DNA from 3 places in the Lachnoanaerobaculum sp. Marseille-Q4761 genome. Region 2 is predicted to be linked to each of the others. Evidence: predicted binding sites of a transcription regulator. Region 2 holds the regulator's gene; each other region holds the start of a gene.
What was found. Region 2 encodes Rex, which represses fermentation and respiration genes when NADH is low (regulators of the CRP and FNR family bind a similar motif). Its sites were predicted from a motif close to ATTGTTAANTANTTAACAAT; they were not measured.
Positions count from the first base shown of each region.

Region 1: pckA (phosphoenolpyruvate carboxykinase (ATP)) is a predicted target of Rex. The motif match lies at 1,312-1,331, and genes of this name have one in related genera.
Region 3: J4O15_RS06075 (enoyl-CoA hydratase-related protein) is a predicted target of Rex. The motif match lies at 1,438-1,457, and genes of this name have one in related genera.

Region 1 is NZ_JAGEKB010000004.1:99,120-102,406, forward strand. Features, by position in the region: gene ssnA (putative aminohydrolase SsnA) at 1-180, opposite strand, end outside; tRNA gene J4O15_RS15170 (tRNA-Gly) at 415-485, shown strand; gene J4O15_RS15175 (adaptor protein MecA) at 586-1,266, shown strand; gene pckA (phosphoenolpyruvate carboxykinase (ATP)) at 1,497-3,104, shown strand; gene J4O15_RS15185 (metal ABC transporter permease) at 3,272-3,287, opposite strand, start outside.
Region 2 is NZ_JAGEKB010000003.1:52,391-55,677, forward strand. Features, by position in the region: gene J4O15_RS11395 (NAD(P)H-hydrate dehydratase) at 1-569, opposite strand, end outside; gene acpS (holo-ACP synthase) at 587-955, opposite strand; gene J4O15_RS11405 (redox-sensing transcriptional repressor Rex) at 948-1,604, opposite strand; gene J4O15_RS11410 (ABC-F family ATP-binding cassette domain-containing protein) at 1,924-3,287, shown strand, end outside.
Region 3 is NZ_JAGEKB010000001.1:1,311,470-1,314,756, reverse strand. Features, by position in the region: gene J4O15_RS06080 (3-hydroxyacyl-CoA dehydrogenase family protein) at 1-532, opposite strand, end outside; gene J4O15_RS06075 (enoyl-CoA hydratase-related protein) at 610-1,386, opposite strand; gene J4O15_RS06070 (acetyl-CoA C-acetyltransferase) at 1,862-3,049, shown strand; gene J4O15_RS06065 (CoA transferase subunit A) at 3,046-3,287, shown strand, end outside.

The sequences.
Region 1 (3,287 bases), on a different contig from region 2:
TGCCGGCATTATGAGCCCGCCTTTTGCATCCACAAAAGTTGCATCCGCATATTTTTCCTTCAAATTACGGTAGTTTCCAACCTCTAAAACTGTGTTGCCATCCAGTACTACAGACCCATCCTCAATCAATGGCTGTTCCTGATTTCCAGTAACTACCCTTCCATTACCAATTAGTAGCATTGTAAATCTCCTCTCTGAATTATGCAGTTTTAATTACAAAAACCTAATAATGTAGCTTGTATTTTAACATTTTTCTATAAGCTTTTCAAGACTTATCTAATTATATTTTAATATTTCAAAAATATTTTAAGAGAAACAGCTATGTATTAAAAAATATACACAAAACAAGCTTTATTTTATTATTTTTCTGTTGACAAAACTTCTCCGGTTTGGTATTATTACACAGTAACTTTTGCAGGTGTAGTTCAATGGTAGAACATCAGCCTTCCAAGCTGAATACGTGGGTTCGATTCCCATCACCTGCTTTTTTTGTGCACTTCTTTAGGCACTTACTCTCTTTACATACTGAGAAAATATAAGTACAATATATTTGTACAGACCAAAAGGATAGAAAGGGGTGATACCTTGAGAATTGAAAGGGTTAGTACCAATCAGATAAGATGTACATTATCCAGTGTAGATTTGGAAAACAGAAATTTAAATGTTGTGGAATTATCCTATGGCAGTGAGAATGCCAAAGCCCTGTTTCAGGAGATGTTAAATAAAGCTTCTTATGAAGTAGGATTTGATGCGGATGATTCGGCACTTATGATAGAGGCTGTTCCACTGTCCAATGAAAGTATTATTATATATGTAACAAAGGTTGATGATCCTGAGGAACTTGATACAAGATTTGCCAAGTTCTCTCCTTCAATATTTGACAGTTTATTTGCAGCCTTTGATTTAAAGTTTAATAATTTGCTTGAGGGTGCACTTGACTTGGATACCGAAGACAGGGAAGATGATTCTAAAAAAGAACCTTATTTAAGAGCATATTCATTTAACACTCTGGATGAGTTTATAGAAGCCGCCAAAGCTGTTCAGATTTATTCCGGTGAAAATACTTTGTACAAGGATGAAATAAACAAACGCTTTATACTTGTTCTTAAAAAGAATGATAATAATAAGGATTTTGCATCTGCTGCAAATATTCTTTCCGAATATGGAAATAAATTATCTGCCACATCCTTTAGCGAGGATTATTATAAAGAACATTTTAAAGTTTTGGTAAAAGAAAATGCTATAAATCAAATGGCAAAAATATAATATTTGACAATTTTAAGGGCATCGGTTTATACGATGCTCTTGTACTTTATTATTTTTTTAACAAAGTTCAAAATATTATTGCTTTTTTCCAAATAGTTATGTATATTCTAATAAGGTTCTTGTACTTTAATAAGTACATAACTTTTATATTGTGTATCAAGGGGAAAAATGCCTTTTCACCCGGGGGTTCATAATATCAAAATAAATGAATTATAGAAAAGAGGATTATTATGGCAAATATTGATTTAACTCAGTATGGCATCACAGGCACTACAGAGATAGTACACAATCCATCTTATGATGAATTATTTACAGCCGAGACAGATTCTTCATTAACCGGCTATGAAAAAGGACAGGTAAGTGAGCTTGGTGCCGTTAACGTATTAACAGGTATCTATACAGGTCGTTCCCCTAAAGATAAATTTATAGTAATGGATGAGAATTCTAAAGATACTGTATGGTGGACATCTGCAGATTATGCAAATGACAACCATCCTTTATCGGAGGATTCATGGAAAGTATTAAAAGACCTTGCAAAAAATGAGCTTTCAAACAAGAAGCTTTATGTAGTGGATGCTTTTTGCGGTGCAAACAAGGACACAAGAATGTCAGTTCGTTTCATCGTGGAAGTTGCTTGGCAGGCACATTTTGTTACAAATATGTTTATTCAGCCAACTGCTGAGGAATTAAAGGATTTCAAACCTGATTTCGTAGTTTACAATGCTTCAAAGGCAAAGGTTACTAATTACAAGGAGCTTGGACTTAATTCAGAAACAGCTGTTGCTTTCAATATCACAAGTCGTGAGCAGGTTATCCTCAATACCTGGTATGGCGGCGAGATGAAGAAGGGTATGTTCTCAATGATGAACTACTATCTTCCGCTTAAGGGCATTGCTTCAATGCACTGTTCAGCAAATACAGATTTAAAAGGTGAGAATACAGCTATTTTCTTCGGTCTTTCAGGAACAGGTAAGACAACTCTTTCAACAGATCCTAAGAGACTTCTTATCGGTGATGATGAGCATGGTTGGGATGACAATGGTGTATTTAACTATGAGGGCGGATGCTATGCCAAGGTTATAAACCTTGATAAGGAATCAGAGCCGGATATCTACAATGCCATCAGAAGAGATGCTCTTTTAGAGAATGTTACTCTTGATGAAAACGGAAAGATTGACTTTAATGACGGAAGCAAGACAGAAAACACCAGAGTTTCATATCCTATAAACCATATCGACAATATAGTTAAGCCTATATCACACGGTCCTGCAGCAGAGAATGTAATCTTCCTTTCAGCAGATGCATTTGGAGTGCTTCCTCCGGTATCAATCCTTACACCTGAGCAGACTCAGTACTATTTCCTCAGCGGATTTACAGCTAAGCTTGCGGGTACAGAGCGTGGTATCACAGAGCCTACACCAACATTCTCAGCTTGCTTCGGACAGGCATTCCTTGAGCTTCATCCTACAAAGTATGCCGAGGAACTTGTAAAGAGAATGGAAAAGAACGGTTCAAAGGCTTATCTTGTAAACACAGGATGGAATGGTACAGGTAAGAGAATCTCCATCAAGGATACCCGTGGTATTATCGACGGAATCCTTAGCGGTGCTATAAAGAATGCTCCTACAAAGAAGCTTCCTTACTTTGATTTTGAGATTCCTACAGAGCTTGAAGGTGTGGATACAAAGATTCTTGATCCTAGAGATACATATGCAAATGTTGCAGATTGGGAAATCAAGGCAAAGGATCTTGCTTCAAGATTTGCAAAGAACTTTAAGAAGTATGAGACAAACGAGGCAGGTAAGGCTTTAGTAGCTGCCGGACCAAAGGTAGACTGATACTTTAAAATATTTATAAACTTTAAGGCGCTGCAGCAAAGCTGCAACGCCTTTTTCTTATGTGAAAATCTTTAACACATGTAAGATTTTCTCTTGTATATTCTGAAATTCCAATAGGTTCTCTTGAACTTCCGGAAGCATATTTTGCCAATACATTGTTTGTGGTCTTACAAAATAATCTCC
Region 2 (3,287 bases):
TTAGAGGCATATTCACCTGCATATTTTACAGGTTCCGATAATATCTCGTCTATTGATATATTTATAAGTCTGGACATCTCTCCGATATGAGGTGTTATAATAACATTGTCGGTATAGTATTTTGTAAGTGTATTGTCAGCGGCAATAATATTTAAAGCGTCGGCATCTATTATCATAGGTACATAGCATTCCGACAATACATATTCGACTATGGTTTTGGCATAATAATCTGTGGAAAGTCCGGGACCTAGTACTACAACACTTGACCAGTCAAGGCATTTTTTTACCTTTCCTATAAAGCCTTCCTTATTTTCAAAGGCTTCTCTCTCATCATATGTTGTAATTATAGCTTCAGGTAAAAGAGTTTGTAAAATTGTTCTGTTTTTATTTACAGTGAATATTCTTACAAGTCCTGCACCCGAGCGATATGCCGCCATTGCACTCAAAAATGCAGCACCGCTCATACCGGTACTGCCTGCAATAACAAGCACATGCCCATAACTTCCCTTATTTGCATTCTTTTTTCTGTCAGGTATATATTTTAATGCAGTTTCATCAAGAACTCTCATATCCTTTTCTCCACATATCAATCCGATTCTATTACCACCATTGCAATAGCAAGTGAATTTGTATTGCTTATAGATACATGAATTTTTCCCACGGCAATACCTTTTAGATGAACATTTGACATATTACATATTCTAATAAAAGGTTTACCATAATCATCTCTAAGCACTTCCAAATCCTTTAGTTTTACACCTCTAAAACCTGTTCCCAATGCCTTTACAAAGGCTTCCTTTACAGCAAAATTTCCTGCCAAAAAGCTGTCTGTATTTCTTGACTTTGCCATTTCTATCTCACTGTAGGTGAAAGCCTTTTTTAAAAAAAAATCTTTTTTTATTGCTCTTGATATTCTATCTATTTCTATTATATCGGTTCCGATACCTCTAATCATACTTTCCTTCAAAAGGTATTGCATCTACATTACTGACTCTGTATGAAAGTCTCATTAAAGATTCTGAAAGATGCACATTCTCAACTACCACATCATCAGGAACTACAAGATCTGTATGCGCAAAATTCCAAATCGCCTTAATACCTGACTTTATCAGTCTGTCTGCAACCTCCATAGCACGAGTCTTCGGTATGGTAAGTGCGGCAATCTGTATATCATTCTCAGCTATAAATTTTTCGAGATTTTCAAGAGAATATATTCTTGCACCACGAACGGTCTTATTAAACAGATTAGGATCCACATCAAACATTGCTTTAATAAGAAATCCTCTTCTCTCAAAATTTGCATAGTTTGCAATGGCCTTACCTAAATGTCCTGCACCGATTATGATAACATTGTGCTGGCGATCAATACCCAGTATTTTAGCAATCTCATTGTACAGATATCTTACATTATATCCATAACCCTGTTGTCCGAAACCGCCAAAATTATTAAGATCCTGTCTGATTTGAGAAGCCGTAACCTTCATCCTCTCACTCAGTTCCTTGGAGGATATTCTTTCAACACCCTCTTCAGAAAGCTCACCCAAGTATCTGTAGTATCTTGGTAATCTTGATATAACCGCCCTTGATATTTTTCTTTCTTCCATAGTTACTCCGCCTCAGACATTGATTTATGTAAAATAGATAAGAAAAGTAAAATCAAAGTCCGATACAAATGCCCTCAAAAGCATCTGTTTAATCCTTCCTAAATATGCTTAGCAATTCCATTTGTTAAGAATTCTACAATTAGTATATTATCTATTAATATAAATGTCAATACAGATATATATAGTAATATTTTTATATTTTACTCTTCACTTGAGTTATTATATTCTTAATACACATAATGTTTTGTTCCATTTTCCTTGCATTCAAATACATATTTAAGCTATACTAATGTGGATTATAAGACTAAGGAGGCAAATTTTGATTTTAACTGCCACAAATATCTCAAAGTCTTTTGGAAGCAATGAGATAATAAAAGATGCAAACTTTTTAGTCAATGAACATGAAAAAGTTGCTATAGTTGGTGTAAACGGTGCCGGTAAAACCACTCTTTTAAAAATACTTATCGGTGAAGAACATGCCGATAGCGGTAATGTTATACCGGCAAAGGATGCAAAGCTTGGGTATTTACGCCAAATAAATAATGTTGATTCAAAACTAAGTATAATTGATGAATTATACACCGTAATAGAGCATATATTAAGCATGGAAAAAAGAATGCTTGATATGCAGGAGCAGATGCAGCATCTTAGCGGTGAGGCTTTGGAAGAATTATATTCCTCATATACCGCTCTTACACATAATTATGAGCTTATGGACGGATATGCCGCAAAAAGCAAGGTTACGGGTATTTTAAAAGGCTTGGGATTTAATGAAAATGAATTTGACAGAAAAATAAATACTCTCTCGGGTGGTCAAAAGACCAGAGTGTTCCTTGCCAAACTATTACTTGAAGAGCCGGATATTATTTTACTTGACGAGCCTACAAACCACCTGGATTTAAGAAGTATAGAATGGCTTGAGTCCTATCTTTTAAACTATAAGGGTGCGGTAATAATAGTATCTCATGACAGATATTTTCTTGATAAAATAGTAAGTAAGGTCATAGATATAGAAAACAGTGTCGTAACTATGTATAGCGGCAATTATTCCGACTTTTCAGCTAAAAAACAAATGTTGATTGATGCAAAAATGAAGGAGTATTTAAATCAACAGCAGGAAATAAGGCACCAAGAGGCTGTTATCAGTAAGTTAAAGCAATTTAACAGAGAAAAGTCAATAAAAAGAGCTGAAAGCCGTCAAAAACAGCTTGAGAAAATAGAAAGAGTTGAAGCTCCGCAAACTCATATAGAAAATATGCGACTTTCTTTAGATATTTCAAAGGAAAGCGGTAAGGATGTGCTCTCTGTAAACAATCTCTCAAAAAGTTTTGATGAAAAACATCTTTTTTCAAATATAAACTTTGAAATAAAAAGAGGCGAAAGGGTGGCTATAATAGGTGATAACGGAACAGGTAAAACCACTCTTTTAAAAATAATAAACGGTCTTCTATCTCCTGACAGCGGTGAGGTGATTTACGGTTCCAATGTGGTTATAGCATATTATGACCAGGAACATCAGGTACTTCATATGGATAAAACTCTTTTTGACGAGATTTCCGATACCTATCCTGAGATGACCAATACTCAAATTAGAAATATTCTTGCGGCTTTTCTTTTTACAGGTGAGGATGTATATAAGAAAATCGGAGATTTATCCGGTGGTGAAAGAGGTAGAGTATCTTT
Region 3 (3,287 bases), on a different contig from region 2:
CCTTAACCTGTACAGGTGTTTTTCCGATATCTTCAGATATCTTTTTAATCTTCTCAACCAAATCGGCAGGTGTCTTTTCTCCGCCTATTACCTCAACAAGCTTCATTCTGTCAGCAGGATTGAAAAAATGCATTCCTACTACAGGTCTGTCAAGTGCTTCACCGATTCTTGTAATGGAAAGTGATGATGTATTTGAAGCAAAGATACAATCCTTAGGAACAATGTTTTGAAGTTCTTTAAAAATCTGCTGCTTAACTTCCATCTTCTCTAATGCTACTTCAACTATTAAATCACAGTCGCTGCAAATATCGCTAAGGCCTACTTTTATCTTTGAAATAATTGCATCTCCGGCTTCCTTTGTTATCTTCTCTTTTCCTACAAGGAAATTGATATTCTTTTGGATCTTTGCAAAGCCTGCCTGCGCAAACTCTTCCTTAATATCGCAAAGTCTTACTTCATATCCGTCTGTCATTGCAAAAGCCTGAGCAATGCCTGAACCCATTGTACCTGCACCAATAATACCAACTTTCATCTTCTTATCCTTTCTGAAACAAAAATGTTTTGTAAATAATTTTAAAACCGTACTGAAAATTTATATCTGCCAAATTCTTATGAATTGGTAAAATTCTTCTCTTTTCTCTTTTCAAGGAAAGCATTCATTCCCTCTATCTGATCATGTGTCTCAAAGCAGCTTCCAAACAGCTTCTCTTCTATGACAATAGCGTCATCCATCTTGGCATCCAGTCCGTCATTGATAGCCTTTTTACATGCACGAACAGCAATAGGAGCATTCTGTGCTATGGTATTTGCCATCTTCCTTGCTGCAACCATAAGCTCTTCCTGTGTATATACGGCATTTACAAGTCCGATTCTTAACGCCTCATCCGCTTTTATGGTTTTGGCTGTGTAAATAAGTTGCTTTGCCATACCTACACCTACTATTCTCGCCAGTCTTTGTGTTCCGCCAAATCCCGGTGTGATACCAAGCCCAACCTCAGGCTGACCAAACATTGCATTGTCTGAGCATATGCGAATATCACAGCTCATTGCTATCTCACATCCGCCACCAAGTGCAAATCCGTTTACAGCCGCAATTACCGGTATAGGGAAGGTTTCAATCTTACGGAAAACATCATTTCCCTTTTTTCCGAAGGCTTCACCCTCTACAGGACTTAGTTTACTCATCTCACCTATGTCCGCACCTGCCACAAAAGACTTCTCTCCCGAACCTGTCAAAATAACCGCTCTGACAGAATTTACATCAATACCGTCAAAGCAGGCATCCAGTTCAGCCAGCACTTCAGAGTTCAAAGCATTAAGCGCCTTCGGTCTATCAATGGTAATAATACCTACAGCACCTTCTGTATCAAACCTTACAAAACCCATAAAACACCTCCTCGTCAATACTTCATGTCCGTTTTTTGACATGTCAATCCATATGATAAAAATATAACATATATATATCCGACAATCAATCAGTTTTTTTGACTAATCATTATATCTATTTTGCATAAGCATATTCCAATATAAAAAATAGCTGTATGCAAAAAACATGTAATTTTATATATTATATTTAGTAAAATTATTTTCATATATTTTTTAGCAGTCTCAAAAGATTAAACAACTGTTTCCTATAGTATTTTTGACATATACGGACTTCTATCTATTATAACACTTTGTTTAAATAATATATATATAAATATTTATAGTTTTTTTTATAGCAATTTTCAATAGTATAGGGGTGGATAATTGATTTGACTTATGTTATGCTATATATGATACATATATATGACAATACAAGGCGGAAATGTTTACTCTATTGGTATTGTCTAATTTTATAGAAGATATGAGGTATGAGAATATGAAAGAAGTAGTTATCGTTAGTGCTGCAAGAACAGCTATTGGTAGCTTTGGCGGTTCATTGGCAGGTGTGAGTGCAGTAGATCTGGGTGTGACAGCAGCAAAGGGCGCTATCGAGCGTGCAGGTATTGATGCTTCTCTTATTGATGAAGCCATCATCGGAAATGTGCTTAGTGCAGGTCTTGGACAGAATATAGCTCGTCAGGTCATACTTGGTGCAGGTCTTCCAAACACCACCCCTGCATTTTCAATAAATAAAGTTTGCGGTTCAGGTCTAAGAACTATTGAATTGGCAGCTCAAATAATCAAAGCCGGTGATGCTGATATCATCCTGGCAGGCGGTACCGAGAGTATGTCAAATGCTCCATATGTTGTTAAAGGAGCAAGATTCGGCGTAAAGATGGGCAATCAGACCTTTATAGATGAAATGATCACAGACGGTCTTTGGGATGCTTTCAATAACTATCACATGGGCGTAACAGCGGAGAATATAGCGGAGCAAAAGGGTATCAGCAGAGAGGATCAGGATGTATTTTCTGTTGAAAGCCAAAGAAGAGCTCAAGTTGCCATAGAAACCGGCAGACTTAAGGATGAGATAGTTCCTGTACTGATTCCACAAAGAAAGGGTGATCCTAAGGTATTTGATACAGATGAATACCCTAAGTTTAATACTGCAATAGAAAATCTTGCCAAACTTAAACCCGCTTTCAAAAAAGACGGTACAGTAACTGCAGGTAATGCATCAGGTATCAATGACGGCGCCGCTATGTTTATTATCGCATCCAAGGAAAAAGCACTGGAACTAAAACTCCCTATCATGGCTACTATAAAGGGCTATGCTTCAGGCGGTGTGGATCCTAATGTAATGGGACTTGGAGTAATACCTGCATCAAGAAAAGCAATGGAAAAAGCAGGTATTACCGTTGATGATTTGGACCTTGTAGAGGCAAATGAAGCTTTTGCTGCACAGGCTCTTGCAGTATGCAGGGAACTTGGATTTAAGAGCGAAATCACAAATGTAAACGGTGGTGCAATAGCACTTGGACATCCTATCGGAGCATCGGGTGCAAGAATACTTACCACTTTACTCTTTGAGATGGAAAAAAGAAATGTTAAATGCGGTCTTGCTTCACTCTGTATAGGTGGTGGAATGGGTACGGCAATTGTTGTAGAAAGGGAGACAAAATGAAAATAGTTTCAATCAAAGATGCTATTGCAGGTATCAATGATGGCGCTACTATCATGGTAGGTGGATTTTTAGCATGTGGTACACCTGAGCCGATTATTGATGCATTAGTTGAAAAAGGCGTAAAGGATTTAACACTTATTTGTAATGACACCGGTACTCCTACCACAGGTATAGGAAAACTGGTTGTCAACAATCAGGTAAAGAAAGTTATTGCAACACATATCGGTACAAACCCCGT